Variovorax terrae: one gene and its partners. The protein of the gene in region 1 interacts with the protein of each later gene in a pairwise test. Links are inferred from orthologs where the notes say so. Each region holds a gene or a part of one and is shown in the gene's direction. Other genes may lie near its edges. The genes, in order: glnK, MMF98_RS08495 and glnL.

Evidence for each region.
Region 2: the proteins of glnK (region 1) and MMF98_RS08495 interact in binary tests that used the Escherichia coli proteins (3 or more experiments, as listed by UniProt). The link is inferred for Variovorax terrae from one-to-one orthologs.
Region 3: the proteins of glnK (region 1) and glnL interact in binary tests that used the Escherichia coli proteins (3 or more experiments, as listed by UniProt). The link is inferred for Variovorax terrae from one-to-one orthologs.

The regions. Positions count from the first base shown.
Region 1 is NZ_JALGBI010000003.1:104,699-112,030, reverse strand. The notes cover bases 1,454-4,296. They hold glnK (P-II family nitrogen regulator), read left to right. Parts: upstream 1,454-2,627; coding sequence 2,628-2,966; downstream 2,967-4,296. Other genes in these bases: amt (ammonium transporter), read left to right, coding at 2,995-4,296; MMF98_RS19885 (TorF family putative porin), read left to right, coding at 1,820-2,602; MMF98_RS19890 (YifB family Mg chelatase-like AAA ATPase), read right to left, coding at 1,454-1,590. Outside these bases: more of MMF98_RS19890, read right to left, coding at 49-1,453; more of amt, read left to right, coding at 4,297-4,401; MMF98_RS19870 (aldose 1-epimerase), read left to right, coding at 4,604-5,476; MMF98_RS19865 (SMP-30/gluconolactonase/LRE family protein), read left to right, coding at 5,478-6,404; glycolate oxidase subunit GlcE, read left to right, coding at 6,467-7,332. UniProt on the Escherichia coli protein: Involved in the regulation of nitrogen metabolism. Regulates the activity of its targets by protein-protein interaction in response to the nitrogen status of the cell.
Region 2 is NZ_JALGBI010000001.1:1,789,256-1,796,878, reverse strand. Bases 2,029-5,162 are described here. They hold MMF98_RS08495 ([protein-PII] uridylyltransferase), read left to right. Parts: upstream 2,029-2,340; coding sequence 2,341-4,962; downstream 4,963-5,162. Other genes in these bases: def (peptide deformylase), read right to left, coding at 4,999-5,162; map (type I methionyl aminopeptidase), read left to right, coding at 2,029-2,299. Also shown: purL (phosphoribosylformylglycinamidine synthase), read right to left, coding at 1-1,390; more of map, read left to right, coding at 1,493-2,028; more of def, read right to left, coding at 5,163-5,538; MMF98_RS08485 (hypothetical protein), read right to left, coding at 5,654-5,833; MMF98_RS08480 (hypothetical protein), read right to left, coding at 5,930-6,313; NAD-dependent DNA ligase LigA, read right to left, coding at 6,384-7,623.
Region 3 is NZ_JALGBI010000001.1:2,631,064-2,638,440, reverse strand. What follows is about bases 1-2,888. They hold glnL (nitrogen regulation protein NR(II)), read left to right. Parts: upstream 1-848; coding sequence 849-1,928; downstream 1,929-2,888. Other genes in these bases: ntrC (nitrogen regulation protein NR(I)), read left to right, coding at 1,963-2,888; MMF98_RS12410 (hypothetical protein), read left to right, coding at 367-852; glnA (type I glutamate--ammonia ligase), read left to right, coding at 1-224. Outside these bases: more of ntrC, read left to right, coding at 2,889-3,504; xth (exodeoxyribonuclease III), read right to left, coding at 3,534-4,307; MMF98_RS12390 (LysR family transcriptional regulator), read right to left, coding at 4,570-5,502; MMF98_RS12385 (Bug family tripartite tricarboxylate transporter substrate binding protein), read left to right, coding at 5,610-6,596; MMF98_RS12380 (mandelate racemase/muconate lactonizing enzyme family protein), read left to right, coding at 6,606-7,377.

The DNA.
Region 1 (7,332 bases):
CCTTGTCCCCTGGTCATTGTTTGCTATTGATTTGGTAGCAATTGGCGCTCAGGCCGGGCGCAGCGCGCGCCGGTACTGCACGGCTTCGGCGATGTGCGCCACCTGCGTCGTGCCGGCGCCGGCCAGGTCGGCGATGGTGCGCGCCACCTTGAGCGCGCGGTGGGTCGAGCGCGCGCTCCAGCCCAGCCGCGCGGCGGCGGTGTTGAGAAACTTCGCGGCGGCATCTTCCAGCGCCAGGTGGTCGTCGATCTCCTGGCCGGCCAGCGCCTGGTTCGGCTTGCCCTGGCGCTGCAGCGCGCGCTCCCGCGCCGCCGTGCAGCGCTCGCGGATGGGGCCGGTGGATTCGCCCGCGCCCGCCTGCAGCAGGTCGGCGGGCGGCAGGGCCGGCACTTCCACGTGCAGGTCGATGCGGTCGAGCAGCGGGCCGCTGAGCCGGCCCTGGTAGCGCGACACCTGGTCGGGCGTGCAGCGGCAGGCCTTGAGCGGCGAGCCCAGGTAGCCGCAAGGGCAGGGGTTCATGGCCGCGATCATCTGGAAGCGCGCCGGAAATTCGGCGCGCCGCGCCGCGCGCGAAATCGTGATGGTGCCGGTTTCCAGCGGCTCGCGCAGCGCCTCCAGGGCGGCGCGCGGAAATTCGGGCAGTTCGTCCAGAAAAAGGACGCCATGGTGGGCCAGCGAGATTTCGCCGGGCCGCGGCGGCGAACCGCCCCCCACCAGCGCTACCGCGCTGGCCGAGTGGTGCGGGCTGCAGGTCGGCCGGGTGGCCCAGTGCTCCAGCGAGAAGCGCCCGCCCAGGCTGGCCACGGCCGCGCTTTGCAGCGCCTCGTCCACGCTCATGGCCGGCAGCAGGCCGGCAAAGCGCTGGGCCAGCATCGACTTGCCCGAGCCCGGCGGGCCCACCATCAGCACGCTGTGGCCGCCAGCCGCCGCGATCTCCAGCGCGCGCTTGGCGGCGGCCTGGCCCTTGACGTCGGCCAGGTCGGCATAGCGCGCCGCGGGCGGCCGGGCCCGCCGCGGCGGCACGCGCACCCAGCCGCCGGTGTCGTCCTCGGCGGGCGCGGCCTCCTTCGGCGCGGGCAGGAACTGGCGCACCACGTCGAGCAGGTGGCGGGCGCCATAGACCTGCATGCCGGGCACCAGCGCGGCTTCTTCGGCGCTGGCGGCCGGCAGCACCAGCCGGGGCTGGGCCTGCTGCGCCCGCAGGGCCAGGCTCATGGCCAGCGCGCCGCGCACCGGCCGCAGCTCGCCCGACAGCGACAACTCGCCCGCGAACTCGTGGCCGGCCAGCCGCGCGGCGTCGATCTGGCCGCTGGCGGCCAGGATGCCGAGTGCGATCGGCAGGTCGAAGCGGCCCGAATCCTTGGGCAGGTCGGCCGGCGCCAGATTCACGGTGATGCGCTTGTTGTGGGGAAACTCGAGGCCCGAGTTCTGGAGCGCGCTGCGCACCCGCTCGCGCGCCTCCTTAACCTCCACCTCGGCCAGCCCCACCAGCGTGAAGCTCGGCAGGCCATTGGCCAGATGCACCTCGACGGTGACGGCCGCCGCTTCCAGCCCCAGCAGGGCACGGCTTTGCACCAAAGACAAGCTCATGAGAACCAACTCCCCAATTGAGTGCGCACTGTACCTGTGCGGCGAGGCGGACGCGAAGGCGCACCAAAAACGTGCTCGGCAGGTGCTTTCGTTTTTCTATGACTGAAAGGAGTAACGCGGCAGCCCCCTGTTGCGAGGACGCAGAAAGAGACAGGCGTTCATGGGACGTTAACTTTGGCACGCTCCCTGCTTAGCACCGGTGTCCCTTTTTTCTTGTTAGGAGAACCTCGTGAAATTGAAAGCTACTCAAACGATGCTGTTGTCCCTGCTGGCCGTGTCCGGTGCTGCCTTTGCCCAGACCGCGGCGCCTGCCGCAGAGCCGGACTACACCCTGTCCTACAACATCGGCGCCGTGACCGAATACCGCTACCGCGGCATCTCCCAGACCGGCAAGAAGCCGGCGCTGCAGGGCGGCATCGACTTCGCGCACAAGAGCGGCTTCTACCTGGGCACCTGGGGCTCCACCATTTCCTGGATCAAGGACAGCACGGCCAACCCCAACACCACCAAGGGCCCGATCGAGATCGACCTGTACGGCGGCTACAAGGGCTCGATCACCGACTCCGTCTCGTTCGACGTCGGCGGCCTGCAATACTGGTACGCCGGCAACAACCTGGGCAACACGGCCGGCTTTGCCAACGCCAACACCTTCGAGCTGTACGGCGCCCTGTCGTTCGGCCCGGTCACGGCCAAGTACTCGCAGAGCACGACCAACCTGTTCGGCACGCCCAACAGCAAGGGCAGCGGCTACTTCGACCTGAGCGCCACGTTCGACCTGGGCAACGGCTTCTCCATCGTGCCGCACATCGGCAGCCAGACCATCAAGAACGCCACCTCCTACACCGACTACTCGCTGGCCCTGAACAAGGACTTCGACGGCCTGGTGGTCAGCGCCACCCTGGTCGGCACCAACTGGAGCAGCAAGCAGGGCTTCGACTACACCCTGCCGGGCACCGGCACCAAGAACCTGGCCGGCAGCACCCTGGTGCTGGGCCTCAAGAAGAATTTCTAATTCCTTAACCCGTCGAGGAGAAGACATGAAACTCGTAACGGCCATCATCAAACCGTTCAAGCTGGACGAGGTGCGCGAAGCCCTCTCCGGCATCGGGGTGCAAGGCATCACCGTGACCGAAGTCAAGGGCTTCGGCCGTCAGAAAGGCCACACCGAGCTGTACCGCGGCGCGGAGTACGTGGTGGACTTTCTGCCCAAGGTCAAGATCGAAGCGGCGGTGGCCGACGAGTTGGTCGAGCGCGTGATCGAGGCGGTGGAGGCTGCGGCCCGCACCGGCAAGATCGGCGACGGCAAGATCTTCGTATACAACCTGGAGCAGGTCGTCCGCATCCGCACCGGCGAAACCGGCAAGGAAGCGCTGTAAATCTGCAGCCCTCAAGAAAGAGACGAACATGAAAAAACTACTTGCCTCCCTCGTGCTGGGAATCGGTCTGCTCGCCGGCAGCACGGCAGCGCTGGCGCAAACGCCGGCTGCTTCGGAACCTGCGGCCGCTGCCGCCTCTGCGGCGGCTCCTGCCGCTGCAGCCGCAGCGCCCGCGGCGGCGGCCGCACCTGCGGCCCCCGCTGCTGCACCGGCGCCCAAGCTCGACACCGGCGACACCGCCTGGATGCTGACCTCGACCATGCTGGTGATCCTGATGACCATCCCCGGCCTCGCGCTGTTCTACGGCGGCCTGGCCCGTTCCAAGAACATGCTGTCGGTGCTGATGCAGGTGTTCGTGATCTTCTCGCTGATCACCATCCTGTGGGCCATCTACGGCTACAGCCTGGCGTTCGGCGGCGAGGGCACCTTCTTCGGCGGCTTCGACAAGATCTTCCTCAAGGGCATCGCGCCGGACACCTTGTCCGCCGCCTTGCCGACCATTCCGGAATACGTGTTCGTGGCCTTCCAGTCCACCTTCGCGGCCATCACGGTGGGCCTGATCGTCGGCTCCTTCGCCGAGCGCATCAGGTTCTCCGCCGTGCTGCTGTTCTCCGTGATCTGGTTCACCTTCAGCTACATCCCGATGGCTCACATGGTCTGGGGCGGCGGCCTGCTGGGCAAGGACGGCGCGCTCGACTTCGCCGGCGGCACCGTGGTGCACATCAATGCCGGTGTCGCCGGCCTGGTGGGCGCCTACCTGGTCGGCAAGCGCATCGGCTTCGGCAAGGAAGCGCTGACGCCGCACAGCCTGACGCTGACGATGGTCGGGGCCTCGCTGCTGTGGGTCGGCTGGTTCGGCTTCAACGCCGGCTCCGCGGGCGCCGCCAACGGCATCGCCGGCCTGGCCTTCATCAACACCATCCTGGCCACCGGCGCTGCCACGCTGGCCTGGATCGGCGGTGAAGCGCTGTCCAAGGGCAAGGCCTCCATGCTGGGCGCAGCCTCCGGCGCCGTCGCCGGCCTGGTGGCGGTCACGCCCGCGGCCGGCTTCGTCGGCCCGATGGGCTCCATCGTGCTCGGCCTGCTGGCCGGCGTGGTCTGCCTCTGGGGCGTGAACGGCCTGAAGAAGATGCTCGGTGCCGACGATGCCTTCGACGTGTTCGGCGTGCACGGCGTCGGCGGCATCCTGGGCGCCCTCCTGACCGGCGTGTTCGCCGCGCCCAGCCTGGGCGGCGTGCAGCCGGCCGACTACGCCATGGGCCATCAGCTGTTCGTGCAGCTCAAGAGCGTGCTGCTCACCATCGTGTGGTCCGGCGTGGTGGCCTTCATCGCCTACAAGATCGCCGACCTGCTGATCGGCCTGCGCGTGCCCGAAGAGGAGGAGCGCGAAGGCCTGGACATCAGCTCGCACGGCGAGACCGCCTACAACCGTTGAGCGACACCGGCCCCGGCGCCCCTCCAGGCCGCCGGGGCAGAGCAAAGACAGCGAGAGTCTCCTTTGGATGTTGGGCCCGCAGCGATGCGGGCCCTTTTTTCTTTTTTATGCGGCAACCGCCTGCGGCGCTGGTGAGGGTTGACGCCGAGTCGAGGCCGGGCCGTCCCCGGGCACAATGAAGCCGAGGAGACAAAATCCGGCGATGACCGCTGCTGTGATCGAACTGGCCTGCGAAGGCCTGCGCTGCGAGGTACTGCCCGCCCTGGGCGGCTGCATCGCGGGCCTGTGGCTGGACGGCGTGCCCGTGCTGCGCGCCGCGGCCGATCCGCGAGCCCTGCGCTCGGCGCGCCAGGCCGGCTGCTACCCGCTGGTGCCGTTCTCCAACCGCATCGGCCACGCCACGCTGCAGTGGCAGGGCACCAGCCACCCGCTGGTCCGCCCGGGCGGCGACGAGCCGCATGCCATCCACGGCGTCGGCTGGCAGCGGCCCTGGGCCGTGCTGGAGCAGGACGCGCGCACGCTCATGCTGTCGTATGAGCACCAGCCCGATGCGGCCTGGCCCTTCGCCTTCGACACCTCGCAGACCCTGCGCGTGAGCGCCCACGAGCTGGCACTCACGCTGAGCCTCACCAACCAGTCGCCGCAGCCCGCGCCGGCCGGTCTCGGCTGGCATCCGTCCTTCGTCAAGCGCGCGGGCAGCCGCATTGCGTTCGAGGCCACGGGCCGCTGGGAGATGAACGCCGAGAAGCTGCCGACCCACCGCCTGCCGGCCCAGGGGCTGGACGCCGACTGCGCCGGGCTCGAGATCGACCACTGCTTCGACGGCTGGCACGGCAGCGCGCACCTGCGCGACCCGCTGCTGCGCACGCGCATCGACTCGTCGCTGAGCCACCTCGTGGTGTTCACCGGCGAGGCGCACGACTTCGTTGCGATCGAGCCGGTGAGCCATGTGAACAATGCCGTCAACCTGCTGGCCGCGTCCGCCATGCGGGCCGGCGACCTGGGCCTGCGCGTGCTCGCGCCCGGCGAGTCGATGACGGCGCAGATGAACATCCAAGTGGAAGGCAAAAACTGAAATGACCTGGCAAACCGTCGTGAAGCAGCCCAGCGGCCTGGGCGAATCCCCGTTCTGGCACCCGCAGGAGCAGCTGCTGTACTGGGTGGATATTCCAGGGCGGCGCATCCACCGCGCCAACGTCTTCATGGGCACGCTGGAGAGCTGGGAGCTGCCGCAGGAGCCGGGCTGCATCGCCCCGGCGCAACGCGGCGGCCTGGTGATCGCGCTGCGCGACGGCATCTACCGCGCGCCCGAGTGGGGCGGTGCGCTCACGCCGATCGCGCGCTTCAACCACGATCCGAAGACCACCCGCTTCAACGACGGCAAGGCCGACCCGCTGGGCCGGCTGTGGGCCGGCACCATGTACGAGCCGCGCGATGCGCGCCGGGCCGAGCTGTACTCCATCGACTGCCGCCCCGACAACGGCAACGGCGGCAAGCCGGTGGTTCAGCTCAAGGCGCTCAATGGCGTGATCGCCAACGGCCTGGCCTGGTCGCCCGACCACGGCACGGTCTACTGGAGCGACACCACGAACCATGTGATCCAGGCCTGGGACTGGGAGCCGCGCAGCAGCGCCATGCGCCGCCACCGCGTGTTCCGCCAGTTCCCGGGCAAGCCGGCCGGCTGGCAGCCCGGCATGCCGGGCTACGGCGGCCGGCCCGACGGCGCGGCGGTGGATGCCGAGGGCAACTACTGGGTCGCCATGTTCGAGGGCGGGCGCGTGCTCAAGCTCTCGCCCGCGGGCGAGACCCTGGCCGAGATCGCCGTGCCCGCGCGCTGCCCGACCATGCCCTGCTTCGGCGGCGACGACCTGCGCACGCTCTACCTCACCACCGCCTGCCACGGCCGGCCGGCCGACGAGCTGGCCGCCCTGCCCGAGTCGGGCTGCGTGTTCTCGATGCGCGTGGACGTGCCGGGCCTGCCCGTCAACTTTTTCAGCGACTGATTTCAAAAAGATCACAGCCCGCGTGCGCGGGCCGGGGGGCGGCCGCGCTTACCATGCAGCTCATGGACCCAGCCCTCAGCCAGATCGCCGACCGCATCCGCGCCGCCGCGGCCGCCGGCCAGCCGCTGCGCATCCGCGGCGGCGGCAGCAAGGATTTCTATGGTGAGCCGCCCGTGGGCGAGCTGCTCGACACCCGGCCGCTGGCCGGCATCACCAGCTACGAGCCGAGCGAGCTGGTGGTCACCGTGCGCGCCGGCACGCCGCTGGCCGAGCTGGAGGCCGTGCTGGCCGAACGCGGCCAGTGCCTGCCGTTCGAGCCGCCGCATTTCGGTAGCGCCGCAGGGAGCACAGCGACCGTCGGCGGCATGGTGGCTACGGGCTTGAGCGGCCCGGCGCGCGCCAGCGTCGGCGCGGTGCGCGACTATGTGCTCGGCATGACTTTGCTGAATGGCCGCGGCGAGCTGCTCACTTTCGGCGGCCAGGTCATGAAGAACGTGGCGGGCTACGACGTCTCGCGCCTGATGGTGGGCGCGCTCGGCACGCTGGGGCTGATTGCCGAGGTCAGCCTCAAGGTGCTGGCGCGCGCGCCGGCCGAGGCCACGCTGAAGTTCGAGATGGACCAGGCCGAGGCGCTGGCCCAACTCAACCGCTGGGGCGGCCAGCCGCTGCCGCTGAATGCGAGCTGCTGGGTCGAGGACATGGGCGTGGGCACGCTCTACCTGCGCCTGCGCGGCGCGGTGGCGGCGGTCGAGGCCGCCTGCCGCACGCTGGGCGGCGAGCGCCAGGACAACGCCCTGGTCGCGCCCGACTGGGCGCTGTGCCGCGAGCAGCAGTTGCCCTGGTTCCAGGCGGGCGGCGGGCGCGATCTGTGGCGCCTCTCGGTGCCGCAGACCGCGCCGGTGCTGGACCTGCCCGAGCCGCCGCTGGT
Region 2 (7,623 bases), on another replicon or contig:
CCGCGCCGCCGCCCATGCCGATGCGCATGCCCGGGCCGCCGAGCTGGATCAGCAGCGTGCCGGCCGGAAACTCGATCTTCTTCGTGAGCCCGGCGTCGATGGTGCCGAGGCCGCCCGCGATCATGATGGGCTTGTGGTAGCCGCGCAGCACCTGGTCCACGTCGGAGGCCACGGCCTGCTCATACTCACGGAAGTAGCCCAGCAGGTTGGGCCGGCCGAACTCGTTGTTGAAGGCCGCGCCGCCCAGCGGGCCTTCGGTCATGATCTGCAGCGGGCTGGCGATGTGGCCGGGCTTGCCGCCCGGCTGGCTCGACCAGCCGCCCCACAGCTTCGAGACGGTGAAGCCGGTCAGGCCCGCCTTGGGTTTCGAGCCGCGCCCGGTGGCGCCCTCGTCGCGGATCTCGCCGCCCGCGCCGGTGGAGGCGCCGGGGAACGGCGAGATCGCCGTCGGGTGGTTGTGAGTTTCCACCTTCATCAGCACATGGTTCGTGGCGCTATGCTTTTGATAGCTGCCCGCGTCCGCTGCACCTGGACCTCCGGCCGATCCGGCCATGAATCGCTGGACCGGCGAGCCCTCCATGACCGAGGCGTTGTCTGAGTACGCCACCACCGTGTGCTGGGGGCTCCGCTGGTGCGTGTTGCGGATCATGCCGAACATGCTTCGCTCTTGCGGCACGCCGTCGATGGTGAAGCCCGCGTTGAAGATCTTGTGGCGGCAGTGCTCGCTGTTGGCCTGCGCGAACATCATCAGCTCCACGTCGCTCGGGTTGCGCTTCAGGCCTTCGAAGGCCTCGACCAGGTAGTCGATCTCGTCGTCGGCCAGCGCCAGGCCGAACTGCATGTTGGCCGCCTCCAGCGCGGCCCGCCCGCCGCCCAGCACGTCCACGTGCTCCATCGGCGCGGGCTGCAGCTCGGTGAACAGGCCCGCTGCCTGAGCGCGGTCGGCCATGGCGCTCTCGGTCATGCGGTCGTGCAGCAGCTCGGCCACCGCGGCCCGCTGCGCTTCGCTCAGGCTCGCCCTGCCCAGCAGACCCGACGCCAGCGTCAGGCGGTATTCGGTGACGCGCTCCACGCGCCGCAGCGCGAGCCCGCAGTTGTGGGCGATGTCGGTGGCCTTGGAGGCCCAGGGCGACACCGTGCCGAAGCGCGGTGACACCACGATCACCGGGCCGTCCACCGGCCCCGCATAGGGCTCGCCATAGCTCAGCAGGGCCGCCAGGCGGGCCTGCGTCTCGGGCGACGGCGGCGCTTCGCTGGCCACGAGGTGCACGAACCGGGCCGCGATGCCGCTGATGCGGTCATGGATGGCCTGCAGGCGCGGAAGAAGTTGCTGGACTCGGAACTCGCTGAGCGCGCTGCCGCCGTCGAAGGTGCTGATATGCAGGGTCACTGGGGTGGCCTTGTGGTTGCCGCAGCCACGCTGGATGGGTGGCTCCGTGAAAACCCTTGATTTTACCTGCGCAGGAATTCACCCAGTGGGATAATCGAGGCCATGAGCATTACCTACAAAGACGCGGATGGCATCGCGGGCATGCGCACCGCATGCCGCCTGGCTTCGGAAGTTCTCGATTACCTCACGCCTCACATCAAGGCCGGCATCACGACCAAGGAAATCGACCGCCTGGCGAACGACTACATGGTGAACGTCCAGGGCACGACCTCCGCCACGCTCGGCTACCAGCCCCCGGGCTACCCGCCCTACCCCGCATCGCTGTGCACCTCGCTCAACCACGTGGTGTGCCACGGCATCCCGAACGACAAGCCGCTCAAGAAGGGCGACATCATGAACGTCGATGTCACCGTCATCACCAAGGAGGGCTGGTTCGGCGACAACAGCCGCATGTACCTCATCGGCGAAACCTCCATCCAGGCCCGGCGCCTGTGCGCCATCACCTTCGAGGCCATGTGGCACGGCATCATGCAGGTGCGGCCCGGCGCCCGCCTGGGCGACGTGGGCTGGGCGATCCAGAAATTCGCCGAGAGCAACGGCTTCTCGGTGGTGCGCGAGTTCTGCGGCCACGGCATCGGCAAGGTGTTCCATGAGGAGCCGCAGGTGCTGCACTACGGCAAGCCCGGCACGCTCGAGGAGCTCAAGCCCGGCATGACCTTCACCATCGAGCCCATGATCAACGCCGGGCGCCGCGAGATCAAGGAGCTGACCGACGGCTGGACCATCGTCACCAAGGACCATTCGCTCTCGGCCCAGTGGGAGCACACCGTGCTGGTGACCGAAACCGGCTACGAGGTGCTCACGCTGTCGGACGGCAGCCCGCCTGCGCCTTCGTTCGTCACGGCCTGACCGCCTGGGCGCCTGCCCGCCACCGACCTCACCGCCCGGACATGCCCGACCTGCAAGCCCTGCGCAACGACTACCGGCTCCAGAAAGCCGAGCTGCTGCAGTCCGTGCAGTCCAGCGGCGCCTCCACCCGCGGCGTGCGCCGCCTGCTGCAAAAGCTCGCGCAGCAGGCCGATGCCACGCTGCGCACGCTCTGGGCCCATGCCAGCTTCCCCGAAGGCTTTGCGCTGGTGGCCGTGGGCGGCTATGGCCGCGGCGAGCTGTTCCCCTACTCCGACGTGGACGTGCTGCTGCTGCTGCCCGACCATGCCTCGCCCGACGCCGACGAGGCGCTGAAGCAGCAGATCGAGGGCTTCATCGGCAGCTGCTGGGACACCGGGCTGGAGATCGGCTCCAGCGTGCGCAGCGTGGCCGACTGCGTGGCCGAAGCCCGCAAGGACGTGACGGTGCAGACCTCGCTGCTCGAATCGCGCCTGGTCACCGGTGACCGCAAGCTGTTTGCCCTGTTCAGCGCGCAGTACGCGGCCACGCTCGACCCACAGGCCTTCTTCGTCGCCAAGACGCTGGAGATGCGCCAGCGCCACCACAAGTTCGAGAACACGCCCTACTCGCTGGAGCCCAACTGCAAGGAATCGCCCGGCGGCCTGCGCGACCTGCAGACCCTGCTGTGGGTGGCCAAGGCCGCCCGGATCGGCAAGAGCTGGGACGACCTCGCGCGCAAGGGCTTGGCCACGCCGTTCGAGGCGCGGCAGATCAAGCGCAATGAGGCCCTGCTGAGCCTGATCCGCGCCCGGCTGCACCTGATCGCCGGGCGGCGTGAAGACCGGCTGGTGTTCGACCTGCAGACTGCGGTGGCCGAGTCCTTCGGCTACACCGAGCAGACCACGGCCGGCGGGCGCCTCGCCATGCGCGCCAGCGAAGTGCTGATGAAGCGCTACTACTGGGCCGCCAAGGCGGTGACCCAGCTCAATCAGATCCTGCTGCTCAACATCGAGGAGCGGCTCAACCCCAGCACGCACGAACCGCGCCCGATCAACGAGCGCTTCGCCGACAAGGCCGGCATGATCGAGGTGGCCAGCGACGACCTCTACGTGAAGCAGCCGCACGCCATCCTCGAAACCTTCCTGCTGTACCAGACCACGCGGGGGCTCAAGGGCCTGTCGGCCCGCACGCTGCGCGCGCTCTACAACGTGCGCAACGTGATGACGGCGAAGTTCCGCGACGACCCGGTCAACCGCGCCACCTTCCTGCGCATCCTGCAGCAGCCCGAGGGCATCACCCACGCCATGCGGCTGATGAACCAGACCTCGGTGCTCGGGCGCTACCTGTGGGTGTTCCGCCGCATCGTCGGCCAGATGCAGCACGACCTGTTCCACGTCTACACCGTGGACCAGCACATCCTGATGGTGCTGCGCAACGTGCGGCGCTTCTTCATCGCCGAGCACGCGCACGAGTACCCGTTCTGCTCGCAGCTCGCCGCCGGCTGGGACAAGCCCTGGATCCTCTACATCGCGGCGCTGTTCCACGACATCGCCAAGGGCCGCGGCGGCGACCACTCCAACCTCGGCGCGCACGAGGTGCGGCGCTTTTGCCGCCAGCACGGCATCGCGCGCGAGGACGCCGCGCTGATCGAATTCCTGGTGCACGAGCACCTCGCCATGAGCCGCATCGCGCAGAAGGCGGACCTGAGCGACCCGGACGTGATCGCGGCCTTCGCCCAGCGTGTGGGCAATGAGCGCTACCTGACCGCGCTCTACCTGCTGACCGTGGCCGACATCCGCGGCACCAGCCCCAAGGTGTGGAACGCCTGGAAAGGCAAGCTGCTGGAAGACCTGTACCGCTACACCCTGCGCACCCTGGGCGGCCGCGCGCCCGACCCCGACGCCGAGGTCGAGGCCCGCAAGCGCGAGGCCCTGGTGCTGCTGGCGCTGCACGCGCTGCCGCACGAGGCGCACAAGGCGCTGTGGGACACGCTGGATGTGCGCTACTTCATGCGCCACGAGGCGTCCGACATCGCCTGGCACACCAAGCAGCTGTCGCGCTTTGTCGAGAAGGCGAGCGGCGACGAGTCCGCGCCGCGCGGCCGCGCCATCGTGCGTGCGCGCCTCTCGCCGGTGGGGGAAGGCCTGCAGGTGCTGGTCTACACGCCCGACCAGCCCGACCTGTTCGCCCGCATCTGCGGCTATTTCGAGCAGGCCGGCTTCAGCATCCTGGACGCCAAGGTGCACACCGCCAACAACGGCTACGCGCTCGACACCTTCCAGGTCGTGACCTCGATCCTGCCCGAGCACTACCGCGAACTCATCAGCATGGTCGAAACCGACCTGCTGCACACCATCGAGCAGCGCGGCCCGCTGCCGCCGGTGGGGCGCGGGCGCGTGTCGCGCCGCGTCAAGAGCTTTCCCGTGGTGCCGCGCGTGGATCTTCGGCCCGACGAGAAGGCCCAGCGCTGGCTGCTCAGCATCTCGGCCAGCGACCGCGTGGGCCTGCTCTACAGTGTGGCGCGCGTGCTGGCGCAGCACAAGCTCAACCTGCAGCTCGCCAAGGTCACGACGCTGGGCGAGCGCGTGGAGGATACCTTCCTGATCGACGGCGCCGAGCTGCAGCAGAACAAGGCGCAGATCGAGATCGAGACCGAGCTGCTGGAGGCACTGGCGGCGCCATAGGCCGGCAGCGCCACGCCAGACCAAGGCGCGGCGGCCTCAGTCGTCCTGCTCGGCGTCCAGCCCGGGAAACAGCACCTCGGTGAAGCCGAACTGCGTGAAATCGCGCACCCGCATCGGGTAGAGCTTGCCGATCAGGTGGTCGCATTCATGCTGGACCACGCGCGCATGGAAGCCCTCGGCCACGCGGTCGATCGGGTCGCCATGGGGGTCGAAGCCGGTGTAGCGGATGCGCGCGAAGCGCGGCACCACGCCGCGCAGGCCGGGCACCGAGAGGCAGCCCTCCCAGCCGTCCTCTTCATCCGGCCCCAGCGGCGTGATGACCGGATTGCACAGCACGGTGCGCGGCACGGGCGGCGCGTCGGGGTAGCGCGGGTTGGGTGCATCGGTGCCGAAGATCACGAGCTGCAGGTCCACGCTGATCTGCGGTGCCGCGAGGCCGGCGCCGTTGACAGCGGCCATGGTCTCGAACATGTCGCGCACCAGCAGGTGCAGCGCATCGGTATCGAAGGCCGTCACGGGCGGGGCGATGCGCAGCAGGCGCGGATCGCCCATTTTGAGGATGTCTCGTACAGCCATGGGACGCGGGGGAAAGCTGGGGAGCCGCAAGCATAACCTCCCCCGCCGCCGCGCCATCGGGGCCCGCGGGCGCGATCAGGGCAGCGGCAACCGGCGCACCGCGCAGAAACGTTTGCTAGCGTCCGCGCCGATACCCATAGGAGCCGTAGAAACCGATGGAAGGCGACACCACGATCGGCGCTGCCGGGTAGTAGTAGGTGCCAGGATAGGGAGCCACCGGGGCCACCACGCAGCCGCTCAGCAGGGTGGCGCTGGCAGCGGCGAGGATGATTCCGGCGATACGTAGGCGAGACATGACGGTCTCCTTGTAGATCAGGTCATTTCACAACGCGCGGCGGCCGCGGCCCTCCGACATACCGCAGGTCGCTTTGCGTAACGGTGGGTAAAGCCCTCAGCGCCCGTGGCCGCCACCCCCGTGGCCACCGTCATGCCCTCCACCGCGGCCGCCAAAGTGGCCTGCGCCGCCCATTCCCATGCGCGGCGCGCCGCCGCCGCCGAACGGGCGTCCGGGCGCCACGAAACCAGACGAGCCATGGCGAGGCCCGCGGCGGGCCACCACCACGCTGAAATCGACAAAGCCATAGGCGGGGCCCCAGAACCAGGGATCGGCATAGCCTATGGGCGGATAGGCGTAGGTGTACGGGTAGACGTAGGGCGAACTGTAGGGGTACGCGGTACCGTAGTAGGCATCGGCGGGCACCACGGCGCAGCCCGAGAGCCCGGCCAGGGCGCCAGCGGCGAGCGCGGCGGCGCAGCAGGAAATGCGGATGTTCATGACTGCCTCCTGAAGACAGTGTCCAGGAGGGTTGGACCCCCGCGCCGCGCCGGGGTTCAATCGCTGGCCGTCACTCCGCAGTGCCGGCCAGCAGGCGGCGCAGCCCGTCTTCGTCGAGCACCGCGACGCCCAGGGCCTGCGCCTTCTCCAGCTTGCTGCCCGCCTCGGCGCCGGCAACCACGTAGTCGGTCTTCTTGCTGACCGAGCCCGCGACCTTGGCGCCGGCGGCTTCCAGCAATTCCTTGGCCTCCTCGCGCGACAGCACGGGCAGCGTGCCGGTCAGCACAAAGGTCTTGCCCGCCAGCGGCAGCTGCGCGCGCGGCGCGGGCTCGCCCTCGGGCCAGGCGATGCCACAGGCCCGCAACTGCTCCACCACCTCGCGGTTGTGCGGCTGCTCGAAGAAGGTGCGGATGCTTTTGGCCACCACCGGGCCCACGTCGTTGACCTCCAGCAGCTGCTCTTCGGTCGCATCCATGATGGCATCGAGGCGGCCGAAGTGGCGCGCCAGGTCCTTGGCCGTCGCCTCGCCCACGTGGCGCAGCCCGAGGCCGAACAGGAAGCGCGGCAGCGTGGTCTGCTTCGAGGCCTGCAGCGCATCGAGCACGTTCTGCGCCGACTTCTCGGCCATCCGGTCGAGGCTGGCCAGCGCGGTCAGGCCCAGCCGGTACAAATCGGGCAGCGTGTGGATGACCTGGGCGTCCACCAGCTGGTCCACCAGCTTGTCGCCCAGGCCTTCGATGTCCATGGCGCGGCGCTGGGCGAAATGCAGGATGGCCTCCTTGCGCTGCGCGGCGCAGAACAGGCCGCCGGTGCAGCGGTGGTTGACCTCACCCTTTTCGCGCACCACGGCGCTGCCGCAGACCGGGCACTGGCGCGGCATGCGGAAGTTGGGCACGTAGGGATGACGGGAAACCACTTCGTCCCGAACCTGCGGCTCATCGCCGGCAGCGGCGGGCTCGATGCCCGTGGCGCCCAGCCTCGCCAGCCCGACGATCTCGGGTATCACGTCGCCCGCGCGGCGCACGATCACCATGTCGCCCACACGCACCTTCTTCCTGCGCAGCTCGAACAGGTTGTGCAGCGTGGCATTGGTGACGGTCACGCCGCCCACGAACACCGGCGCCAGCCGCGCCACCGGCGTGAGCTTGCCGGTACGGCCCACCTGCACGTCGATGCCCTGCACCGTGGTGAGCTGCTCCTGCGCCGGGTACTTGTGCGCCACGGCCCAGCGCGGCTCGCGCGTGACGAAGCCGAGCTGACGCTGCAGGGCCAGGCTGTCGACCTTGTAGACCACGCCGTCGATGTCGAAC
Region 3 (7,377 bases), on another replicon or contig:
ACCTGTACCACCTGCCGCCCGAGGAAGACGCGAAGGTGCCGACCGTGTGCCACAGCCTCGATCAGGCGCTGGACTACTTGGACAAGGGCCGCAGCTTCCTGACCAAGGGCGGCGTGTTCACCGACACCATGATCGACGCCTACATCGAGCTCAAGATGCAGGAGGTCACGCGCTTCCGCATGGCGACCCACCCGGTGGAATTCGACATGTACTACTCGCTGTAATCCGGCGCGTTGCCTGTGGCATGAAAAGGACGGCATATGCCGTCCTTTTTCTTTTTGAATCAAAGGGTTATTTTGTATTTCTAAGGAAAAGCGCGATACTGGCAGACCGTCCCTGCATTTTTTGCAATGCGAGGAGAAGAGCATGAGATACGCGTTATTGATTCCCGTGCTTGCTGCATTTTTCACAGCAGGCAGTCACAGCCAGGACCGCATCTACCGCTGCGGCAATGAATACACCAACAATGCCGCCGAGGCCCAGTCCCGCGGCTGCAAGGTGGTGGAAGGCGGCAACGTCACCGTGGTGCAGGGCACGCGCGTGCCGGCCGGGCAGGTGCGCGTGGCCGCGGCGCCGGCGGCGGCCGGGCCGCGCGTGGATTCGGCCGACCAGCGCGCGCGCGATTCCGAAGCCCGCGCCATCCTCGAGGCCGAACTCAAGAAGGCCGAGGCCCGCCAGGCCGAGCTGCTCAAGGAATACAACGACGGCGAGCCCGAGAAGCAGGGTGCCGAGGGGCGCAACTACCAGAAGTACCTGGACCGCGTGGCCGAGCTCAAGGCCAGCATCGCCCGCAACGAAAGCGACATCGCGGGCATCAAGCGCGAGCTGGGCCGCGTTCCTGCGTCAAAATAAGTGGCTTGAACAAGCCCACTTCCCCGCCCGCGTACTTTCAACCGTTCGATCTCCTGGCCACGCTGGTCGCCGTGGTGCGCAGCGATGGCTCGGTGCTGTTCGCCAACTCGGCACTCGAAGACGCCCTGGGCACCTCGCGCCGCACCATCGAAGGCTCGCAACTGCCCGACTGCTTCACCGAACCGCAGATCCTGCAGAACGCGCTCGAAGGCGCGGGCAGCAATGAGTTCGCCGCGCTGCGCTACGACGCTTGGCTCAAGCGCCTGAACCACGATCCGCTGCCCGTGCATGTGATCGTGGCGCAGACCGAGCGGCCGGGCGAGATCATCGTGGAGCTGCTGCCGCTCGAAGCCCAGGCCAAGCAGGACCGAGAGGAGCGCCTGATCGACCAGGCCCAGGCCAACAAGGAGCTGATCCGCAACCTCGCGCACGAGATCAAGAACCCGCTGGGCGGCATCCGCGGCGCGGCGCAGCTGCTGCAGATGGAGATTGACTCCAGGGACCTGACCGAGTACACCCAGGTCATCATCCACGAGGCCGACCGGCTGCAGACGCTGGTCGACCGGCTGCTGGCGCCGCACCGCCGCCCGCACGTGGTGGGCGACGTCAACATCCACGAGGTCTGCGAGCGGGTGCGCTCGCTGATCCTGGCCGAGTTTCCACGCGGGCTGAAGGTGGTTCGTGAATACGACATTTCGATTCCCGAGTTCCGCGGCGACCGCGAGCAGCTGATCCAGGCCGTGCTCAACATCGCCCACAACGCCTGCCAGGCCCTGGCCGAACGCATCGCGGCGGGCGATGCGCAACTGGTGTTCCGCACGCGGATCGCCCGGCAGGTGACATTCGGTAAGCAGCGCTATCGACTGGCATTGGAATTGCATGTCATCGACAACGGGCCCGGCGTGCCGGACTCGATCAAAGACCGCATCTTCTACCCGCTGGTGTCGGGCCGGGAAGGCGGCTCAGGGCTGGGGCTGACGTTGGCGCAAACCTTCGTGCAGCAGCACCATGGCTTGATCGAGTGCGAAAGCGTGGCGGGCCGGACGGATTTCAAGATACTGATTCCGCTGCCCTGACTGATTGAGTTCGATACCAAGGTGACTAAAACACATGAAGCCGATCTGGATAGTAGACGACGACCAATCCATCCGCTTCGTGCTGGAGAAGGCCCTGCTCCGCGAAGAACTGCCCACGCGCAGCTTCACCAACCCGCGTGAAGTGCTGCAGGCGCTCGAAGACGCCACGGACGAGGACGGCCCGCAGGTCCTGGTGAGCGACATCCGCATGCCGGGCGGCTCGGGGCTGGAGCTGCTGGACAAGGTCAAGGAGAAGCTGCCGGGCCTGCCCGTCATCATCATGACCGCGTTCTCCGACCTCGACAGCGCCGTCTCGGCTTTCCAGGGCGGCGCGTTCGAATACCTGCCCAAGCCATTTGACCTGCCCAAGGCGGTGGAGCTGATCCGCCGTGCGGTGGAAGAGAGCCAGCGCGAGGAAGTGGCCGAGGAGCGCATGGCTGCCGCGCCCGAGATGCTGGGCCAGGCCCCGGCGATGCAGGACGTGTTCCGCGCCATCGGGCGCCTCTCGCAGAGCAACGTCACGGTGATGATCACCGGCGAATCGGGTTCGGGCAAGGAGCTGGTGGCGCGCGCGCTGCACAAGCATTCGCCGCGCGCCAGCGGGCCCTTCGTGGCGATCAACACCGCGGCCATCCCCAAGGACCTGCTGGAGAGCGAGTTGTTCGGCCACGAGCGCGGCGCCTTCACTGGCGCGCAGACCATGCGCCGCGGCCGCTTCGAGCAGGCCGAGGGCGGCACGCTGTTCCTTGATGAGATCGGCGACATGCCGTTCGATTTGCAGACGCGCCTGCTGCGCGTGCTCAGCGACGGCCACTTCTACCGCGTGGGCGGCCACAACGCCGTCAAGGCCCATGTGCGCGTGATCGCCGCCACGCACCAGGACCTGGAGCAGCGCGTCAAGGAAGGCGTGTTCCGCGAAGACCTGTTCCACCGCCTCAACGTGATCCGCCTGCGCCTGCCGGCGCTGCGCGAGCGCAGGGAAGACGTGCCCATGCTCACGCGCCACTTCCTGCAGCAAAGCGCCAAGCAGCTCGGTGTGGAGCCCAAGCGCATTTCCGATGCTGCGCTGGCCTTGCTCGGCGCCTTTGGTTTCCCGGGCAATGTGCGGCAGCTCGAAAACATCTGCCACTGGCTGACCGTGATGGCGCCGGCGCAAGTGATCGAGCCCAAGGACCTGCCGCCCGAGGTGGCCGGCACCACCGGCGATGCCCCGGCCTTGCGAACATTGGCCGCACCCGGCGCCGAGGCCGCGCCGCGCCTGGCCGAGCTGGCCGCGAAGCCCGCGGTCAAGGCGCTGGAGGCGGATGCGGCGGGCGACGCGCTGCCGGCGCCGACAGCGAACGCCGTGCCGGCACCCGGCGCGGGCAGCTGGGAATCAGGGCTCGAGGCCGAGGCGCTGGCCCTGCTGGCCACGGGCCGGCACGACGTGTGGGACGAACTGACCCGCCGTTTCGAGTCCAAGCTGATCCTGACCGCGCTGGCCAACACGCGGGGGCGGCGCATCGAGGCCGCTCAAAAGCTCGGCATCGGGCGCAACACCATTACGCGCAAAATTCAGGAACTGGGTCTGGAGTAGAGAGCGCCCGCCGATTCACGGCCGCGGGCTCACAGCTCCACGATCACCGGCGCGTGGTCGCTGGGCTGCTTGTTCTTGCGCGGCGCGCGATCCACGGTGCAGGACTTCACCCCGGGCTTGAGCGCCTCGCTCACCAGGATGTGGTCGATGCGCAGGCCTCGGTTCTTCTGGAAGCCGAGCATACGGTAGTCCCACCACGAGTAGCTTTTCTCGGGCTGCTCGAACAGGCGGAAGGCATCGGTCAGGCCCAGGCCCAGCAGCGCCTTGAAGTGGTCGCGCTCGGCCGTCGTGTGGTGGATGGTCTCGCGCAGGCCCTCGGGATCGTAGGAGTCGCGGTCCTCGGGCGCGACGTTGAAGTCGCCCAGCAGCACCAGCCGCGGATGCACGGCCAACTCCGCGCGTACCTGTTCGCGCAAGGCATCGAGCCAGCGCATCTTGTAGGCGAACTTCTCGCTGCCCGGCTCCTGGCCGTTGACGAAGTAGCCGTTGACCACGCGCAGCGCGCCCTCGGGCGTGTCCAGCGTGGCGGTGATCACGCGCGACTGATCGTCGGCAAAGCCCGTGATGTTCTTCACCACGTCGCGCGCCGGGGTGCGGCTCAGGATGGCGACGCCGTTGTAAGTCTTCTGGCCGAACACGGCACTGTGGTAGCCCGCGGCCTCGAGCTCGGCCTGCGGGAACTTGTCATCGGTGAGCTTGAGCTCCTGCAGGCACAGCGCGTCCACCGGGTTGGCGGCCAGCCAGTCCAGCACTTGGGGCAGGCGCACGGCCAGGGAGTTGACGTTCCAGGTGGCAAGTTTCATGGTGTCGGCTTCGTTCACGTTGCAGGGGTGAGGGCGGCAGCGAGGGCCGCGTTCAAGAATGGCATTGTGCCCGCGTGCGTCGATGCGAGGCCCGTTAGAGGTGAATTTTGGATGATTTAAGCCGGATGTCCAGGTGCAGTGGTCATTGTTTGCTATCAAATAAGTAGCAAATGGTTGCGGCCAACAGGCGCGAGCCTTGCCTGTTCATGCCCGGCGTGTTGCGCCCGCCACCGTCGTCCCGCTGGATGGGAGCGTCGTCCCGTCACCTAGCCTTCTCGAAACTCAGCAGGAACGCCTGAAGTTTCTGCGTCGCCAAGCCTGATGAATCGATCGGCGTCATCATTCCTATCGGCTCGAACGCATAAGGCACGGCTATGTTCAGCCGCACCAGTTGCCCCGCGTCCAGCAACTGGCTGGCGATGCTGAGGGGCACGAGGCACACGCATCGCTCGTGCACGAGGGCCGCCCACACGATAGCCATCGAGCGGGTGCTAATCAGGCGCTGCCTGGGCTCGATGCCTTGCGCGGCGCTCCACTGGTCGAGGGTCCGGCGCGGCGCAGATGCAACGGGCGAGGTCAGCCAGATTTCGTCGCGTAGCGCCTTGAAGGTCAGCCGCTTCCTGCCGGCAAGCGGATGGTGTGGCGCGGCGATGACCACGAACTCATCGTCGAGCAGCGGCTCGAAGCGCCAGCCCTCCGTGGCAACAGGGGGTTGCCGGCAGAAGACCATGTCGAGGCCGCCGCCCGCCATCAAGGCGCCGATCTGTTCGATGTCTGCTTCCTGAATCTGCAGCAGGATGTCCGGGTGCTGCTGGCTGAAGACCGGCAAGGCCTTGGCCAGGATGCCCGTCACGGCGCCAGACAGGGCCGCGATGCGCACCAGGCTGCGGCCCTCGGCCGAGAAGGCCACCACCGCCTCCGCGCAGTCGTTGAGCGCGTCGAGCATCCTGCGCGCGAGCGGCAGAACCGCGAGGGCGATGGGCGTCGGATGCATGCCTCGCGCATGCCTGTCGAACAGCGTGCACTCGAGCAGTTGTTCCAGATCCGCGAGCGCCTGGGTCGTGGAGGGCTGCGTGAGCCCGATGGCTTCCGCAGCCCGCTTGACGCTCCCCAACTCCGCCACTTTCACGAGCACCTGAAGATGGCGCAAGCGCGCCCGCACCACAAGCCGCGAAGCGAGAACGGAGGCTGACACGGCCACGGTATAGAAGATTCAAATAGGAGGAGCCGATATTCTATTTGTTCTCTATCACTCGTACGATGAAGATCGCTCCCATCGAGACAACGCACGGAGACAAGAAGATGAACCGAAGAAAGCTCTTCAAGCTGATGCCTGGCGCCGCCGCCGTCCTGGCAACCGGCCCGGCCGCCTGGGCGCAGGCAGCCGACTACCCCAGCAAGCCGGTGAAGGTGGTGGTCGGCGTCAACGCGGGCGGTGCTGCCGACTATTTCGCGCGCATCTTCGCGCAGAAGATGACGCAAGCCACCGGGCAGAGCTTCTTCGTGGACAACCGGCCGGGAGCGGGTGGAACCCTGGCGGCCGACTATGTGGCCAAGTCCGCTGCGGACGGCTACACCTTGCTGATCACCGCGCCCACGGTGATGATCGTCGCGCCCTATCTGTACAAGCAGTTGAACTTCGTGCCGGAGCGCGATTTCGCCCCCATTGCGCTCCTGGCAGGCGGGCCCGTGGTGCTGGTCGTCAATGCCCAGGTGCCTGCGCGCAGCGTTGCCGAGTTGATCGCACTGGCCAAACAGAAGCCCGGCGAGCTGTCCTTCGGGTCCGGCGGGCAAGGCACGAATTCACACCTGTCGGGCGAGCTGTTCGCCAGCATGACGGGCACCCGGCTGACCCACGTGCCCTACAAGGGAGACGGCCAGGCCCTGACCGATCTGCTCGGCGGGCAGGTGCAGATGATGTTCACGGGCTACAACCTGGTGGAGCCTCACGTCAAGAGCGGAAAGCTGCGCCTGCTGGGCGTGACCGGCGACACCCGCCTCGCCCCGTTGCCGGACGTGCCCACCGTTGCCGAAGCCGGCGTGAAGGGTTTTCACTCCACCGGATGGATCGGTCTCTACGCGCCCAGACATGCGCCCGCGCAGGCCATCCAGCGGCTCAATGCCGAGTGGCAGAAGGCGCGCAGGCAGCCCGACGTGCACGCCAAGTTCGAAGCGATGGGCATGGGCGCGCTGTCGTCCGACACGCCCGGGCAGTTCGCGGCATTCCAGAAATCCGAAGCGGCTCGATGGAGCAAGATCATCCTCGACGCGGGCGTCAAGCCCGAGTGAACTCAACAAATGAAAGCTACGCGCATTGAAAAAATAGAGACCTTCCGTGTCGACCGCTGGTGCCTGCTGCGCATCTGGTGCGAAGACGGAACGGTCGGCATCGGCGAAGCCGGTGTGCATGGGTGGCCTGGCCCGACGCAGGCCACGCTGCACGCCATGGAGCCCTATCTGAAGGGCAAAGATCCCTCCCTTATCGAGCACCACGCGCAGTTGCTCCAGCGGAGCTCCCATTTCATGGGCGCGCTGATCTCGGGCGCCATCTCGGCCATCGACATTGCGCTGTGGGACATCAAGGGCAAGCGCCTGGGCGTGCCCGTCTACGAACTGATGGGGGGCAAGACGCGGGACCGGGTGCGTTGCTACATCCACGCACATGGCGACTCGCTCGACGATCTGGTGAGCGATGCGCTGCAGAAAAAAGCCGCGGGCTTCACGGCCATCCGCTTCTCGCCCTTTTCTGCGGACTACCACCTGCACCAATCCTTCGAGTCCTGGGCGTCCGACGCAGTGCAGCGCGTCGGGGCCGTTCACGAGGCCCTCGCCGGCGATGTCGACCTGTGCATCGAACTCCATCGCCAGATGAATCCCGCCGAGTCCGTTGCCCTGGCCGCGCGGCTGGAGCCCTTTCATCCCTATTTCTACGAAGACCCGATGCTTCCGGACAGCCCGGCCCTGATGGGCGAGCTCCAGGCCCGGTGCCGCTTGCCGATCGCCACGGGCGAGCGGCTCACCTCCATCTTCCAGTTCCAGGAACTGCTGGCCAGCGGAGGCTGCGACTTTA